2 regions of the Microbacterium sp. 10L49 genome follow, and region 1 is predicted to be linked to the other one. Evidence: riboswitches for the same ligand, from Rfam matches in the RefSeq annotation. Region 1 holds a riboswitch; the other holds the start of a gene.
The links. A riboswitch is a leader RNA that binds a small molecule or an ion and turns the genes downstream of it on or off. The one in region 1 is predicted to bind FMN.
Positions count from the first base shown of each region.

Region 1 (7,067 bases):
ACTCTCACCGTAGAGGTTGGTCCGCGGGCCGGATCCTGACATCGCGGATCCGGAAACGCGAGAACGCGGGACCCGACGGCTCGGATCCCGCGTTCTCGATGGCTGTCAGGAGGTCAGCGCGGCGTCACCAGATGGCGGCGATACCGGCGTTCGCGGCGGTCAGGATGCCGACGAGCCAGAACATCGCCGGCGGGACGGCCTGGCCGCGCTTCTGCCGGGCCGAGCCGATGCCGATCAACGCGCCGATGATCAGCAGGATCACGAGCTTGGTGCCGATCTTGGCGTAGTTCATGCCCACGCCCTCGGGCAGTCCCCACGGGGCGGCGAGCACGAGCCCGGCGACGCCGGCGATCGCGAGACCGGTGTTCATCAGGCCGGTCATCTGCTTCTTGCCGCCGAAGGCCTGCACGGCCCATGCGCCGAACAGCGTCGCGAAGCCGATCAGATGGACGAACAGCACGATGTGGCGCAGGGTTTCCATGACCTCAGGCTAGGCCTGGGATCGCTCCGGCACCAGGAAGGCGCACCTCATCGCGCGTTCAGCCAGAGCAGTCGTCCGAGTGTGGATGCCGTGGGCGTTCCGTGTCGCGGCGATCAGCCCCGCAACGACCGGATGACCTGAGCGGTGCGCAAGGCGGCGTCGGCCGCCTCTGCGCCCTTGTCCTCCTTCGAGTCCTCGAGGCCGGCACGCTCCAGACCCTGCTGCTCATCGTCCAGCGTCAGCACGCCGAAGCCGACGGGCTTGCCGGCGTCGAGCGCGACCCGAGTGAGGCCATCGGTGGTGGCCGCCGAGACGTACTCGAAGTGCGGGGTGCCGCCGCGGATGATCACGCCGAGCGCGACCACCGCGTCCGCACCGCCCGCGAAGGCGGCCTGCGCGGCCACGGCCAGTTCGAATGAGCCGGGGACGCGCACCAGACGGTGGTTCGCCCCTGTCTCCTCGAGCACGCGCTGGGCACCCGCGATGAGGCCGTCCGTGATCGTCTCGTGCCAGGTGCCGGCGACGATCACGACATTGAGCCCGGTCGCGTCGATTCCGCCGGTGGTGGGTGCTCCTGCGCCGCTCATTCGTCGTCCCTTCCGTTCTCCGCACCATTGGCGGCCAGGGCGGCGGCGAGCTCGGACTCGCCGATGATGTGGCCCATGCGGTCGCGCTTGGTCTCGAGGTACTGGTGGTTGTTGGGGCCGACTCCGACGATCAGCGGCACCTGCTCGATGACATCGAGCCCCAGTTCGCGCAGCTGCGCGACCTTGTCCGTGTTGTTCGTCAGAAGGCGCACCTTCCTCACACCGAGGTCGGTGAGGATCCCGGCCGCCGCGGCGTAGTCGCGGGCGTCGGCGGGGAGGCCCAGCGCGAGGTTGGCATCGACCGTGTCGAGGCCCTCCTCCTGCAGGGCGTACGCGCGCAGCTTGTTGATCAGGCCGATGCCGCGTCCCTCGTGGCCTCGCATGTAGATGACGATGCCACCCTCCTGCTCGATCGCGTCGAGGGCCGCCTCCAGCTGCGGGCCGCATTCGCACTTGAGGGATCCGAACGCCTCGCCCGTCAGGCACTCCGAGTGCACCCGCACCAGCGCCGTCTCCGTCGGCTCGCCCGAGACGACCGCGATGTGGTCGGTGCCGGTGATGCGGTCCTTGTAGGCGAGGAAACGGAACACGCCGTGCGTCGTGGGCACGGTGGCGTCGGCGCGCAGGCTCACCCGGCGACGGGTGTTGTTGGCGACGCAGTCGGCCTCGTCCCGTGGGTCGACCTCGTTGAGATGCGCGATCAGCTGCTCGATCGTGATCACGGGGATCCCGTCGCGCTCGCCGAGCTCCATCAGTCCGGGCAGACGCATCATGCTGCCGTCCTCGGCGACGACCTCAGCGATCGCGCCGACCGGGCGCAGACCGGCCAGCCGCATCAGCTCGACGGCCGCCTCGGTGTGTCCGCCGCGCTGGCGCACCCCGCCGTCGACCGCACGCAGGGGCAGCACGTGCCCCGGACGGATGAGGTCGTTCGGCAGGGACGCCGCGTCGGCCAGCACGTTCAAAGTGCGGGCACGGTCGGCGGCGCTGATGCCGGTGGTGACGCCGGAGGCTGCGTCGACGCTGATCGTGTACGCGGTGCTGCGCGCGTCCTCGTTGGCCTCGACCATCGGGGGCAGGTTCAGCGCGTCGGCGATGTCGGCGGGCATGGGTGCGCACAGGTACCCGGAGGTCCAGCGCACGGTCCATGCGATCCACTCGGGGGTCGCGAGCTCGGCCGAGAGGATGACGTCGCCTTCGTTCTCGCGGTTCTCGTCATCCGCGACGAGCACGGGGCGGCCGGCGCGGAGCGACTCCAGCGCCTCGGCGATCGTGGAAAGGCTCATCGCGAGCCTCCTTCCGGTGTGGCGGCGCGGTCGGCGCCGGCGTCTGCGGCACGGAACGCGAGCAGCCGCTCGACGTGCCGGGCGAGGATGTCGGTCTCCAGGTTCACCCGGTCGCCGACGGCGCGGGATCCGAGCGTGGTCGCCGCGAGGGTCTCGGGGATGAGCGAAACCTCGAACCAGTCCTGTGGGGTTGAATCGGTCCCTGAGCCTGTCGAAGGGGGCTCGCTGACTGCGCTCACGGTCAGCGATGTGCCGTCGACCGAGATGGATCCCTTGTCCACGACGAGCGGGGCGAGGTCGTGCGGCAGCGAGATGCGCAGCACGCTCCACTGTGCACCGGGCCGCACCTCGAGCACTTCACCGACGCCGTCGACGTGGCCCTGCACGATGTGGCCGCCGAGGCGGGCGCCGACCGGCATCGCCTTCTCGATGTTCACCCGCGTGCCCACCGTCGCGCTGCCGATCGCGGCGACATCGAGCGTCTGCTTCATGACGTCGGTGTCGAAGGTGTCGGAGGTGGATCCGACCACGGTGAGGCACACGCCGCTCACGGCGATGGACTCGCCGTGCACCGCGTCGGACGCGGCCTTCGGGGCGCGCACGGTCAGGCGCCAGCCGTCGCCGGCGGGCGTGATCGCAGTGATCTCGCCGATCTCCTCGATGATTCCGGTGAACATCAGGCTTCTCCTTCGCTCCGGGAGGGGTCGTTCCGGGAGGTGTTCTCGTCTGCGGGGACGGCGTTCACCGTCGCGTCGTTTTCGGCGGCGGCCGGCCGGGCGATCGCCAGCAGATCCGGGCCGAGCGGCAGCCACTCATCGACGACCAGGCGCCGGGCTTCACCGATCGAGGACACGCCGATGTCGCCGAGGGCCAGCTTCGGTCCGCCGATCAGCACGGGGGCCAGGTAGGCCAGGACCTCGTCCATCAGCCCTTCGGCGAGGAACGCACTGGCCAGGGTCGGCCCGCCTTCCACGAAGACGCGCTGGATCCCACGATCGCGGAGATCCGCGAGGATCGTGGTGAGGTCGTGCTCGGTGTAGAACAGCGGCGCGTGCGGATGGCGGCGCACGGCGGCCTCGGCGGGAGTCTCCCTCGCGCCGATGACCACGGGGACGGGCTGGCGGGGGAGCAGGGCATCGCCGTCGCGGGCGGTGAGGGCAGGGTCGTCGGCCAGCACCGTGCCGGTGCCCACGATGATCGCGTCGGCCGCGGCACGACGGCGGTGCACGTCGGCGCGGGCCGCGGGGCCGGTGATCCATTGGCTGGATCCGTCCGCCGCGGCGGCGCGGCCGTCCAGGCTCTGCGCCCACTTCACCGTCACATGCGGACGGCCGAGGCGCTGCACCGTGAGCCAGTCGCCGATCAGAGCCTCGGCGGCGTCGGCCTGCTCACCGGCGACGACGTCGAGGCCGGCGGCGCGCATCCGCTCCGCGCCGCCGCCGGATCGCACGCCAGGATCGTCGAGCGCGTAGACGACGCGGGCCACGCCGGCGTCGATGAGTGCCTGGGCGCACGGACCGGTGCGGCCGGTGTGATTGCACGGTTCGAGCGTCACCACGGCGGTCGCGCCGCGGAGCTGGGCCGGTGCGAGCTTCGAGAGCGCATCGACCTCGGCGTGCGGGGTTCCCGCACCACGGTGCCAGCCCTCGGCGAGCACGTCGCCGGTGGGGGAGAGGATCACGGCGCCGACCTGCGGGTTCAGCCCGCGCGGTCCGCGGCGCGCGATCTCGAGCGCGTGCGTCATCGCCGCCCGCTCCGCCGCTGTCGCCGTCATGTCGCCTTCTTCATCCTGGTCCAGATCACCGGGGTCGGGGCGCACGTCGATCGTGCGTGCTGCCTCTCATCCGGACTCGCGAGCCTTCGCTCGCATCACCGTCGGTCCCGGAATTGCACCGGATCGGCCTCGGATCCGTGTCGGATCCTCGGTTCGCGGACTGTCACCGCCGGTTCGGATTCTCACCGACCCCGGAGCACGTTGTGTTGCTCTCAGCTTAGTCAACGCGCGGATGCCGGTTTCATTCCGGCGGATGCATCTGTGACTCCCCATGTCGTTCCGGCTCACTTCAGCAGCCGCGACAGCCGACGGTCCGCGAGCACCTTGCCGCCGGTCTGGCAGGTGGGGCAGTACTCCAGCGATCTGTCGGCGAAGAACACACTGCGCACCGTGTCGCCGCACACCGGGCAGGGTTCCCCCCTGCGGGCGTGCACCTGCATCCCTCGTCGTTTCGCGTCCTTGAGTTCGGCGGGCGGCTTGCCGCTCGCCTCTGCCACGGCCTCACGCAACGTCGACTGCATCGCGTCGTACAGTCCGGTGACCTCTGCCTTGTCAAGACCGCCGGCGGGCGCGTACGGCGACATCCGAGCAACATGCAGGATCTCGTCCGAGTAGGCGTTGCCGATGCCGCCGATCACCGCCTGGTCCCGCAACAGGCCCTTGATCTGCGTGCGCCGGCCCTCGAGCAGCGCCGCGAAGACGTCGCGGGTGAAGGACGGATCCAACGGATCAGGCCCCAGTCGTGCGATGCCGGGAACGTCGGCCGGATCGCGGACGACGTACACGGCAAGGGACTTCTTCGTGCCCGCCTCGGTGAGGTCGAAGCCGCTGCCGTCGTCGAACGCGATCCGCAACGCGATCGGCGACTTGCCCGGGCGGATCAGCGTGGTGGGGAGGGCGTCGTACCAGCGCAGCCATCCGGCCTTGGCGAGGTGGAAGACGAGGTGCAGGTGCGGTTCGGTGTCGCTCTTCAGCGTCAGATCCACGAATTTTCCGTGGCGTGCTGCACCGTCGATCTGTGACCCCGCCAGTGCGGTCACGGGCGGGTCGAAGGTCTTCAGCGCCGCGATCGCCGACACCGAGGCGCGGGTGATGGTGAGCCCGACCGCGCGCTCCGCGAGGAAGTCGACCAGCCCCTGCACCTCAGGCATCTCCGGCATGGGATCATCCTGCCACCCCGGTGCGACATCGGGGGCAGGGCGGTCCGGATGACGGTCGCCGACGCGCTCAGGGGAGGGCTCAGCCGAGGTCGATCGGCCAGTCCACGGGAGCGCGGTCGTCGGTGCGCAGCAGTGCGCCGCTCCATCCATCGTCCCGCCCTCGCGGCCCCGGCAGCCCCTGCCGCAGGAGGCCTTCGTAGCGGAACCCGAGCGCCCGGGCGCTCCGCGCCGACGGCACGTTGCCGACCACGGCGCGCCACCGGATGCGGGCGAGACCCAGCTCGGCGAATCCCCAGTCGATCACGGCGCGGGCGGCCTCGGTGAGGTATCCGCGTCCGCGCGCAGGCGCGGCCACCCAGTAGCCGAGCTCGGCGTCGCCGCCCGTCGGGTGCTCGACGATGTGATGCAGTCCGATCGATGCGATCAGCGTGCCGTCGGCGTATGCCGCCCACACCGTCTGGGATCCGTCCTCCCACCACTCGCCGACGAGCCGGACGTAGTCTTCGGCGTCCGCGCGACCGTAGGGGCTCGGCACAGTGGTCCAGCGCGGGATCTCCGGGTCCTGGCACGCCTCCGAGATCGCGTCGACGTCGGCGGAAGTCGGGGCGCGCAGCACCAGTCGCTCCGTACGGAGGGTCACCGGGCGCATCCGTGTCGCCTAGAGGGCGATGCGGCGGAGCAGGCCGACCTTGTCGTACACCTGGGCGAGGGTCCGGTCGGCGACTTCGTCGGCGCGGGCGGCGTTGGCGGCGAGGATCCGGTCCAGCTCGGCGGGATCCGCGAGCAGCTCGTTCGCGCGGTCGCGCACCGGGCCGAACTCGTTCACGACGACCTCGGCGAGCCCCTTCTTGAAGTCGCCATAGCCGCGGCCCGCGTACTCGTCCTCGATGGACGCGATCTGACGGCCGGTGAGGGCTGCGTAGATCGTCAGCAGGTTGGAGACGCCGGGCTTGTCCTCGCGGTCGTACCGGACGGATCCTTCGTTGTCGGTCACGGCGCGCATGATCTTCTTCGCCGACTTGGCCGGGTCGTCCAGCAGCCACAGCACGCCGGCGTCCGACTCGGCCGACTTCGACATCTTCGAGGTGGGGCTCTGCAGGTCGTAGATGCGCGCGGTGTCCTTCTGGATCACCGGGATCGGCACCACGAACGTCTCGCCGTAGCGCGCGTTGAACCGCTCCGCGAGGTCGCGGGTCAGCTCGACGTGCTGCTTCTGATCGTCGCCCACCGGCACGACATCCGTCTGGTAGAGCAGGATGTCGGCGGCCATCAGCACCGGGTACGTGAACAGGCCTACCGAGGTCGCGTCGGTGCCGTACCGTGCCGACTTGTCCTTGAACTGGGTCATGCGACCGGCCTCGCCGAACCCGGTAATGGTCGACAGGATCCACGCGAGCTCGGCATGCGCGCGCACATGCGACTGCACGTACAGCGTCGACTTCGACGGCTCGATCCCCGCCGCGATGTACTGGGCGGCGGTGCGGCGGGTCTTCTCCCGGAGCTCCGCCGGGTCGTTCGGCTGGGTCAGCGCGTGCAGGTCGACCACGGAGAAGAACGCGTCGTAGGAGTTCTGCAGGTCCCGCCACTGCAGCAGCGCCCCGATGTAGTTGCCGGCCTGGAGGGAGTCGGCGGAGGGCTGCATTCCGGAGTAGAGGCGGGGTTTCGTCACAGAACAATCCTATGGGGACGGGATCGAGCGCCCGACCGTGCGTTCGGAGCCTCGACCACAGCGCGGCGACGCACCGGGCGGCAGCTCAGTACGTGTAGTCGACGATGACC
Region 1 is NZ_JBFTIW010000004.1:691,024-698,090, forward strand. It holds gene AC1DCT_RS16175 (Fe-S protein) at 125-481, opposite strand; gene ribH (6,7-dimethyl-8-ribityllumazine synthase) at 595-1,068, opposite strand; gene ribA (GTP cyclohydrolase II) at 1,065-2,354, opposite strand; gene AC1DCT_RS16190 (riboflavin synthase) at 2,351-3,031, opposite strand; gene ribD (bifunctional diaminohydroxyphosphoribosylaminopyrimidine deaminase/5-amino-6-(5-phosphoribosylamino)uracil reductase RibD) at 3,031-4,128, opposite strand; FMN riboswitch at 4,182-4,331, opposite strand; gene AC1DCT_RS16200 (Fpg/Nei family DNA glycosylase) at 4,413-5,288, opposite strand; gene AC1DCT_RS16205 (GNAT family N-acetyltransferase) at 5,368-5,937, opposite strand; gene trpS (tryptophan--tRNA ligase) at 5,947-6,957, opposite strand; gene AC1DCT_RS16215 (exodeoxyribonuclease III) at 7,043-7,067, opposite strand, start outside.

Region 2 (7,067 bases), on a different contig from region 1:
CTCCGGCGACCTTGCCGGCGCGGTGATCGTCCGGACGGCGGCGTTCGACCGGCTCGACATCGACCTCGCGGCCGGCGTCGTGGTGGTCGGCAGCGGCGTGCGCTGGGGTGCGGTGGTGGACGCCCTGGAAGGCACCGGCTGGGCGGCCCCCGCGGGCACGAGTCCCGTCGTCTCGGTCGCCGGGTACACGCTCGGCGGCGGACACTCCTGGTTCAGCCGCACCGCCGGACTCGGCTCCGACAACCTGCGCGCGGCGTGGGTGCTGCGACCCGACGGTACGCACGAGCGCATCGACGACGACAGCGACCGCGAGGCCATGTGGGCGCTCCGCGGCGCCGGCGGCGTGGTCGGCATCGTGACCGCGCTCGAGATCGACCTCGTTCGTGCTCCGGAGCAGTGGGGCGCCTCTCTGACGTTCGATGCGGCGGACTCCGCTGCCGTGATCCGCGCCGTGCGGGACCTCGCCGCGTCCGCGCCGGCGACGCTCAACGTGTTCACGAACTCGATGCGGATGCCGGATGCGCCGATGCTGCCCGAGGAGATCCGCGGAAAGAGCTTCGTGACGGTGCAGGCCCTGTCCTCCCATGGTGCGGCAGACGCGTTCCTGGAGGGCGTGCGCCGGGCCGGCGCCGTCCAGCGCGAGACCTCAGGCCCCACCTCGCCCGCCGGGCTCGCGGCGGCATCGGGTGAGCCGACGGATCCGACCGCGGGCCGGGGCGCCTCCCTCGCCCTCGACCGGCTCGACGATGCCACGATCGACGCGCTGGTGCAGTTCCGCCAGGCGCCCGAGCAGTCGCCGATCGTCGGGATCGATCTGCGCATGCTGGGGGGCGCCCTCGACGCACCACGGCGGTCCGGCTTCGCCTCCCTGGCCTCGGCGTCATGGCTTCTGCATGCGCTCGTGCCGAACTTCCCGGGCGCGCCGGCCGAGCCCGGCGACGCGAGCATCGCGGGCCTCCTCGAACTGCTCGCCCCGGTCGCGGCCGACCGGACGGTGCCGACCTTCCTCACGCCCGGTCAGACGCTCGAGCGGTGCGCCACGGCGGCCGACCTCGATCGGCTCCGGGCGATCCGAGCGAGCGCGGATCCTGACGGCGTGCTGCACGAGGGACGCCTGCCGCGCTGAGGCCCACTGTGCAGCGCAGAGATCAGCTGTGCCGCGCCCCGGCGGCGTCGGCCACGGCCGGGGCCTCGGCGCGCACGCCGACCCGCGTCGGGCCCCGGTGCGGGCGTCGAGCGGTCGTCAGTCGATCGCGGCGAGGCTCTGCACCGTGGCCGAGACGGCCTCGGCGAGCTCACGGCCCTTCACGGAGAAGTGGCGGCGGAAGTAGTCCTGGTGCTCATCGTGCTCATGGAAATGGTGCGGCGTGAGCACAGCGGAGAACACCGGGACGTCCGTTTCCAGTTGCACGCGCATGAGGGCGTCGACGACGGATCCGGCGACGAAATCGTGCCGGTAGATCCCGCCGTCCACGACGAGAGCGCTCGCGGCGATGCCCTGGTAGCGTCCTGTGCGCGCGAGACGCTTCGCGTGCAGGGGGATCTCGAACGCGCCGGGGACCCGGAACACGTCGACCTCGTCGAAGCCGAGCTCCGCGAGACATTCGACGAATGCGGAGACCGTCTGCTCGACGATCTCGGCGTGCCACTGCGCGGCGACGATGGCGATTCTGGGCATGGTGGACTGCTCCTTCTGTCCTCTCTCATCCGGACTGTGACCGTCGGCTCCGGAATCGCACCGGATCGGCGGTCCCCGCCATGGGGACCGTTCGCGGGCTCGCGCGGACATGCCGCGACACCGCCGGTGGGGACTTGCACCCCGCCCTGAGGACACGACGACGCTATCACCGTGGGACGCGCCACCAGGACACCCGCATCTCCGCGGCAGGACCTGGCGGCCGGGACCTGGCCGGCCGCGGGCGCGGCTCGAATGCCGAGCGGCGATCCACCGGGCCTCAGCGCGGCGCGGTGGCGTCCCCGGTCAGGCGGTACGCCGTCTCGGGCCGGCCCGGCGTGCCGTAGCGCGGGGCGCGGATCGCGACGTGCTGCGCGACGAGGTGCTCCAGGTATCGGCGCGCAGTGACCCTGGAGACGCCGACGAGAGGCGCGGCCTCGCCGGCCGAGAGGTCGCCGTGCGCGCGCAGCACTGCGGTGACGGCGTGCAGCGTCTCGGCGGCGAGCCCCTTCGGCAGGGCGATCGTGCCGGTCGCCGGACCTCCGATGAGGGCGTCGATCTCCTCCTGGCTGGCGGCGCCGGCGAGACCGGCCGCGCGTTCGTGACGATCGCGGAACTGCTGCAGACGCTCGCGGAAGACCGCGAACGGGAAGGGCTTGAGCAGGTACTGCGCCACACCGAGCGCCGACATCCGCCGCACAGCCTCGACATCACGCACGCTGGTCACCGCGATCACCTCGATCGCACTGCCGGCACCGCGGATGCGGCGCAGCACGTCGATGCCCGATCCATCCGGCATCGTGAGATCCAGCAGGACCAGGTCGATCCGCCCCGCGTCCGCGGAGAGGGCGTTGAGCGCCGCCCGCACGCCGGTGCACTCTCCGACGACCTCGAACCCATCGAGCCGGGCGATGTAGGCCGCGTGGAGCTCGAGTGTGAGCGGGTCGTCGTCGACGAGCAGCACTCCGATCATGCGGTTCTCCCTTCACGCCCGATGCCGGGCAGCGTCACACGGAATGCCGTGGGCTCGGTGGAGAGCTCGACGCTTCCGCCCGCGGCCGTCACGATGTCCCGGACGAGCGCGAGCCCCACTCCGCGCCCCGAGCGGTCGCTGGGCTTGGTGGAGAAGCCGTGCTCGAAGATCCGCTCCCGGAGCTCGACCGGGATGCCGGGGCCTCCGTCCGAGACGGTGATCGCGACGGCTCCGCCGTCGGCGGCGGCCACGTCGACACGCACCCAGCGGTCGGCGCCGGACTCCGCCTGAGACGCGGCGTCGAGGGCGTTGTCGATGAGATTGCCGACGAGGGCGACCGCGTCGACGGGGGTCAGATCCGCGCGCGGCGCCGCCGGATCCACGTGCACGTGCCAGCGCACGCCGCGCTCCTTCGCCTGCGAGGCCTTGCCCAGCAGGAGTGCGCCGAGCGTCGGATCCCCATCCCGCAGCGTCATCTGATCGATCACGGACTGGCTCTGCGCGGAGGTTTCCGACAGCAGGGCGATCGCCTCCTCGCGTCGGTCGAGTTCCAGGAGCGACAACGCCGTGTGCAGGCGGTTGCCGTGCTCGTGCGTCTGTGCGCGCAGCGCCTCGCCGAGTGTGCGCACCGACTCGTAGCCGGCCACCGCCTCCCGCACGTCGCGGGCGTCGAGATCGCCGGTGATGCGCCGTGTCGCGAGCCGCGCGAACACGGCGCCCAGCGCGCCGAGCGCGACGACGGCCAGGGTGAGGAGCAGGATCACCGGCAGGCGTCGCAGCAGGGCGCCGCCCAGCGACTCCACGGTCACCCCTGCCGACACCCAGCCGACGACCGTCCCTGCGGCGTCGCGGACGGGAGCGATGGTGCGCACGGACGGGCCGAGGGTTCCCGTGTACTGCTCGGTGAGGGCGCGGTCGTCGCGGGGGATCGTGCCGATGTAGTGCCCGCCGACCTGCGCCGGATCCGGGTGCGTGAGCCGCACGCCGTGTCCGTCCATGACGGTGATGAAGTCCAGCCCCGCGCCCGTGCGCACGGACTCGACGTAGCTGCGCAGGTCCGCCTCCGCGGCGGAACGGTCCGTCGCGGTCACGGCCGTTTCGATCTCCGGGGCGACGGAGAGCGCCCGCGCGATCGCGGCCGTGACGTGCTCGGCCTCCTGCCGTGCCGAGGTCTGCGCCTCCCAGGTGAGGAACGCGCCGATCGCCACGCCGATCAGCAGCACGGATCCGATCAGCAGCGCGAACACGCGCGAAGCCGCACTGCGCACGCCGCCGCGTCTTGTCGTCGCCATCGCCGATCCGGACCTCCTCAGACAGTATGCGCGAGTCGCGGCGCGCAGTGCGGCCTGCTCAGATTTCGCCCCGGTTTCAATACGAACAGAACTCGCCGCCGGGCGTCGTCGCTGCGCACCATGGTCGACACGGCCCGCCCGACGTGGTGCGGGCGTCCTGTTCACTCAGCGGAGGCGATGATGGCTCTCACCGAAGGTTTCAGACTCCCGCGGCACGACTGGCGCCGCGGCAAGAACTCCTGGGACAAGCACACCTGGCTCTACTTGTCCGTACTCGTGGCGGTCGGCCTCGGAATAGCGGTGGGACTCCTGTTCCCGCAGTTCGCACAGGGCCTCGAGCCCATCGGCAAGGGGTTCGTGAGCCTCATCAAGATGATGATCGCGCCGATCATCTTCTGCACGATCGTGATCGGCGTCGGATCGATCGCCAAGGCGGCGACGGTCGGCAAGATCGGCGGACTCGCGCTGATCTACTTCATGGTCATGTCGACCTTCGCCCTCGCGATCGGCCTGATCGTCGGCAACATCATCCACCCGGGTGAGGGTCTGCACATGGCCGGCGCGACCTACGAGGCGGCCACGACCGAGGCCAAGACGACGCAGGACTTCATCCTCGGCATCATCCCCGCCACGTTCTTCGGCGCCTTCACCGGCGAGAGCGTGCTGCAGGTGCTCTTCATCGCGCTCCTCGTCGGTTTCGCGCTGCAGGGGCTCGGAGATCGAGGCGCGCCCATCATGGGAGCGATCAAGCACCTGCAGACGCTCGTGTTCCGCGTGCTCGGAATGATCCTGTGGCTCGCCCCCCTCGGTGCGTTCGGCGCGATCGCGGCAGTGGTCGGCAAGACCGGCGTCGCGGCGATCTGGAGCCTCGGGATCCTCCTCGGCGCGTTCTACCTGACCTGCATCGTGTTCATCGTCGTGGTGCTCGGCGGGATCCTGAAGCTCGTCGCCGGGGTGAACATCTTCCAGCTGATGAAGTACCTCGGGCGTGAGTACCTGCTGATCGTCGGGACGTCCTCGTCGGAATCGGCACTGCCTCGGCTGATCGCGAAGATGGAGCATCTGGGTGTGGCCAAGCCCGTGGTGGGCATCACCGTGCCGACCGGCTACTCCTTCAACCTCGACGGCACCGCGATCTACCTGACCATGGCGTCACTGTTCATCGCGACCGGTCTGGGGCAGCCGATGTCCATCCCGGAGCAGATCGGCCTGCTCGTGTTCATGATCATCGCGAGCAAGGGCGCGGCCGGCGTCACCGGCGCCGGACTCGCGACCCTCGCCGGTGGCCTGCAGGCCTACCGTCCCGATCTCGTGAACGGGGTCGGAGTGATCGTGGGGATCGACCGTTTCATGTCTGAAGGGCGCGCGCTGACCAACTTCACGGGGAACGCCGTCGCCACGATCCTCATCGGCACCTGGACGAAGCAGATCGATGCGGAGCAGGTGCGTCAGGTGCTCTCCGGCGCACGGCCGTTCGACGAGTCGCTGCTGGACGGCGTGGGGCACGACGGGCAGCCGGCCGTGCAGGACGGAGCCGAGCCTGTCAGCACCGAGACGCTCGGGCACGCGGCGGTCGAGGAGATGGCCGCGAAGCAGCAGCGGGCGCGGGCCCGCGCCGAGCGCGGCTGACCCGAATCGCCGGGATCGAGCCGGGGCAGGGAGCGCAGACGACGGCTCCCCGCTTCGGCTCGTCGGCTGTCGCAGCCTCTCGCCGCGACCAGGGGCGATAGCGTCGGAGCATGCCCGTCGTTCAGGCCGCCGTCGTCGTCCCCATCCCGCCCGTGCTCGCGTACGCGGTTTCGCAGACCACAGGAGAGGTGCGGCGCCGCTGGGATGGCTTCATCCGGGCGCAGCACTTTCTTGATGGCGCGACGACGCCGGCCAAGGGCGTGCGCACGTTCACCCGGCAGCGATTCGGGCTGTCGATGATCACCCACTACGTCTCGTACGCGCCGCCGACGAACGTCGGGATGGTGATGGAGAAGGGCCCGTGGTTCTTCCGCACGCTCGGTGCGGGGTGGCGCTTCGAACCCGTAGACGGAGGCACGCGCGCGGTCTGGAAATACAACTTCACCTGCCGCCCGACCTGGCTCGCACCGGTCGCGGAGCGGATCGGGACCGTCGTTCTCGGGTATGAGGTCCGCCGCAGGATCGCCGGCTTCGCGCGCGGCTGTGCGGATCCGGTCGTGCTCGAAGCCGCGGGTGCAACGCTCGCCGAGACCTGAACCAGGCCGGTCAGTACCAGTTGTTCGACACCTCGTGCGCCCAGGCTCCGCAGGGGGATCCGTAGCGGTCCTGGATGTAGCTGAGGCCCCAGTCGATCTGGGTGTTCCCGTTGGTGCGCCAGTCCGCCCCCGCCGCCGCGAGCTTGTCAGCCGGGAGAGCCTGCGGGATCCCGTAGGCCCCGCTGTCCGGGTTCAGGGCATCCGCCCGCCAGCTCGACTCCTGCATCCACAGCCGGTACAGGCACGGGAACTGATCCTGGCCCCAGCCGTAATTGCCGAGCTGCTCGGCGGCATACGCCTGGGCTCCGGCCGGATCGACATCGACGCCACCGCTGCCCAGATCGCCGCCGCCCCCGCCCCCGCCGCCGCTGCCGCCGCTGTCGGATCCGCTGTTCGCCGCGGCCTCCCGCTCCTGCTCGGCGACCTGCTGGCCGATCCGATAGCGTCGCTCCACGTCGGCCGTGGTGTTCTTCAGGGCGGCCAGCTGCGAGTACAACGTGGTGACGTGGCCCTGCAGATCGGCGACGGCGGCGGCTTCCGCGTCGGCGGCGGCTTTCGCCTTCTGCGCCGCGTCCTCGGCAGAGGTCGCGAGGGCGTCCCTGGCCGCGCGGGCGACCTGCGCCTGATCCTGCAGCGACGTGGCGACGCCCTGCACGGCGATCGCGCGTTCGCCGAGCTTCGCCCAGGTCGCGTCGAGCTGCTGCAGTGCGCCGAGGCGCGTGAGCAGCTCGTCCGGATCCGCCGAGGTGAAGAGCCGCACGGTGAGGGGCGACGCGGTCTCGGCACGCGCGCGGGCGGCGATCAGCGAACCGACTTGCTCGTGCGTCTGCTGCACGGTCTGCTCGGCTGCCGCGGCCTGCACGCCCAGCTCGTCCGCCCGGTGCGCGGCAGCGTCCGCGTCG
Region 2 is NZ_JBFTIW010000001.1:868,795-875,861, reverse strand. It holds gene AC1DCT_RS04170 (FAD-binding oxidoreductase) at 1-1,126, shown strand, start outside; partial or broken gene AC1DCT_RS04165 (6,7-dimethyl-8-ribityllumazine synthase) at 1,244-1,684, opposite strand; FMN riboswitch at 1,692-1,836, opposite strand; gene AC1DCT_RS04160 (response regulator) at 1,956-2,648, opposite strand; gene AC1DCT_RS04155 (ATP-binding protein) at 2,645-3,940, opposite strand; gene AC1DCT_RS04150 (cation:dicarboxylate symporter family transporter) at 4,121-5,569, shown strand; gene AC1DCT_RS04145 (SRPBCC family protein) at 5,680-6,165, shown strand; gene AC1DCT_RS04140 (aggregation-promoting factor C-terminal-like domain-containing protein) at 6,176-7,067, opposite strand, start outside.
Region 2: it holds a riboswitch for FMN, as region 1 does, so the genes downstream of both, AC1DCT_RS04165 (6,7-dimethyl-8-ribityllumazine synthase) here and ribD (bifunctional diaminohydroxyphosphoribosylaminopyrimidine deaminase/5-amino-6-(5-phosphoribosylamino)uracil reductase RibD) in region 1, are expected to answer to the same signal.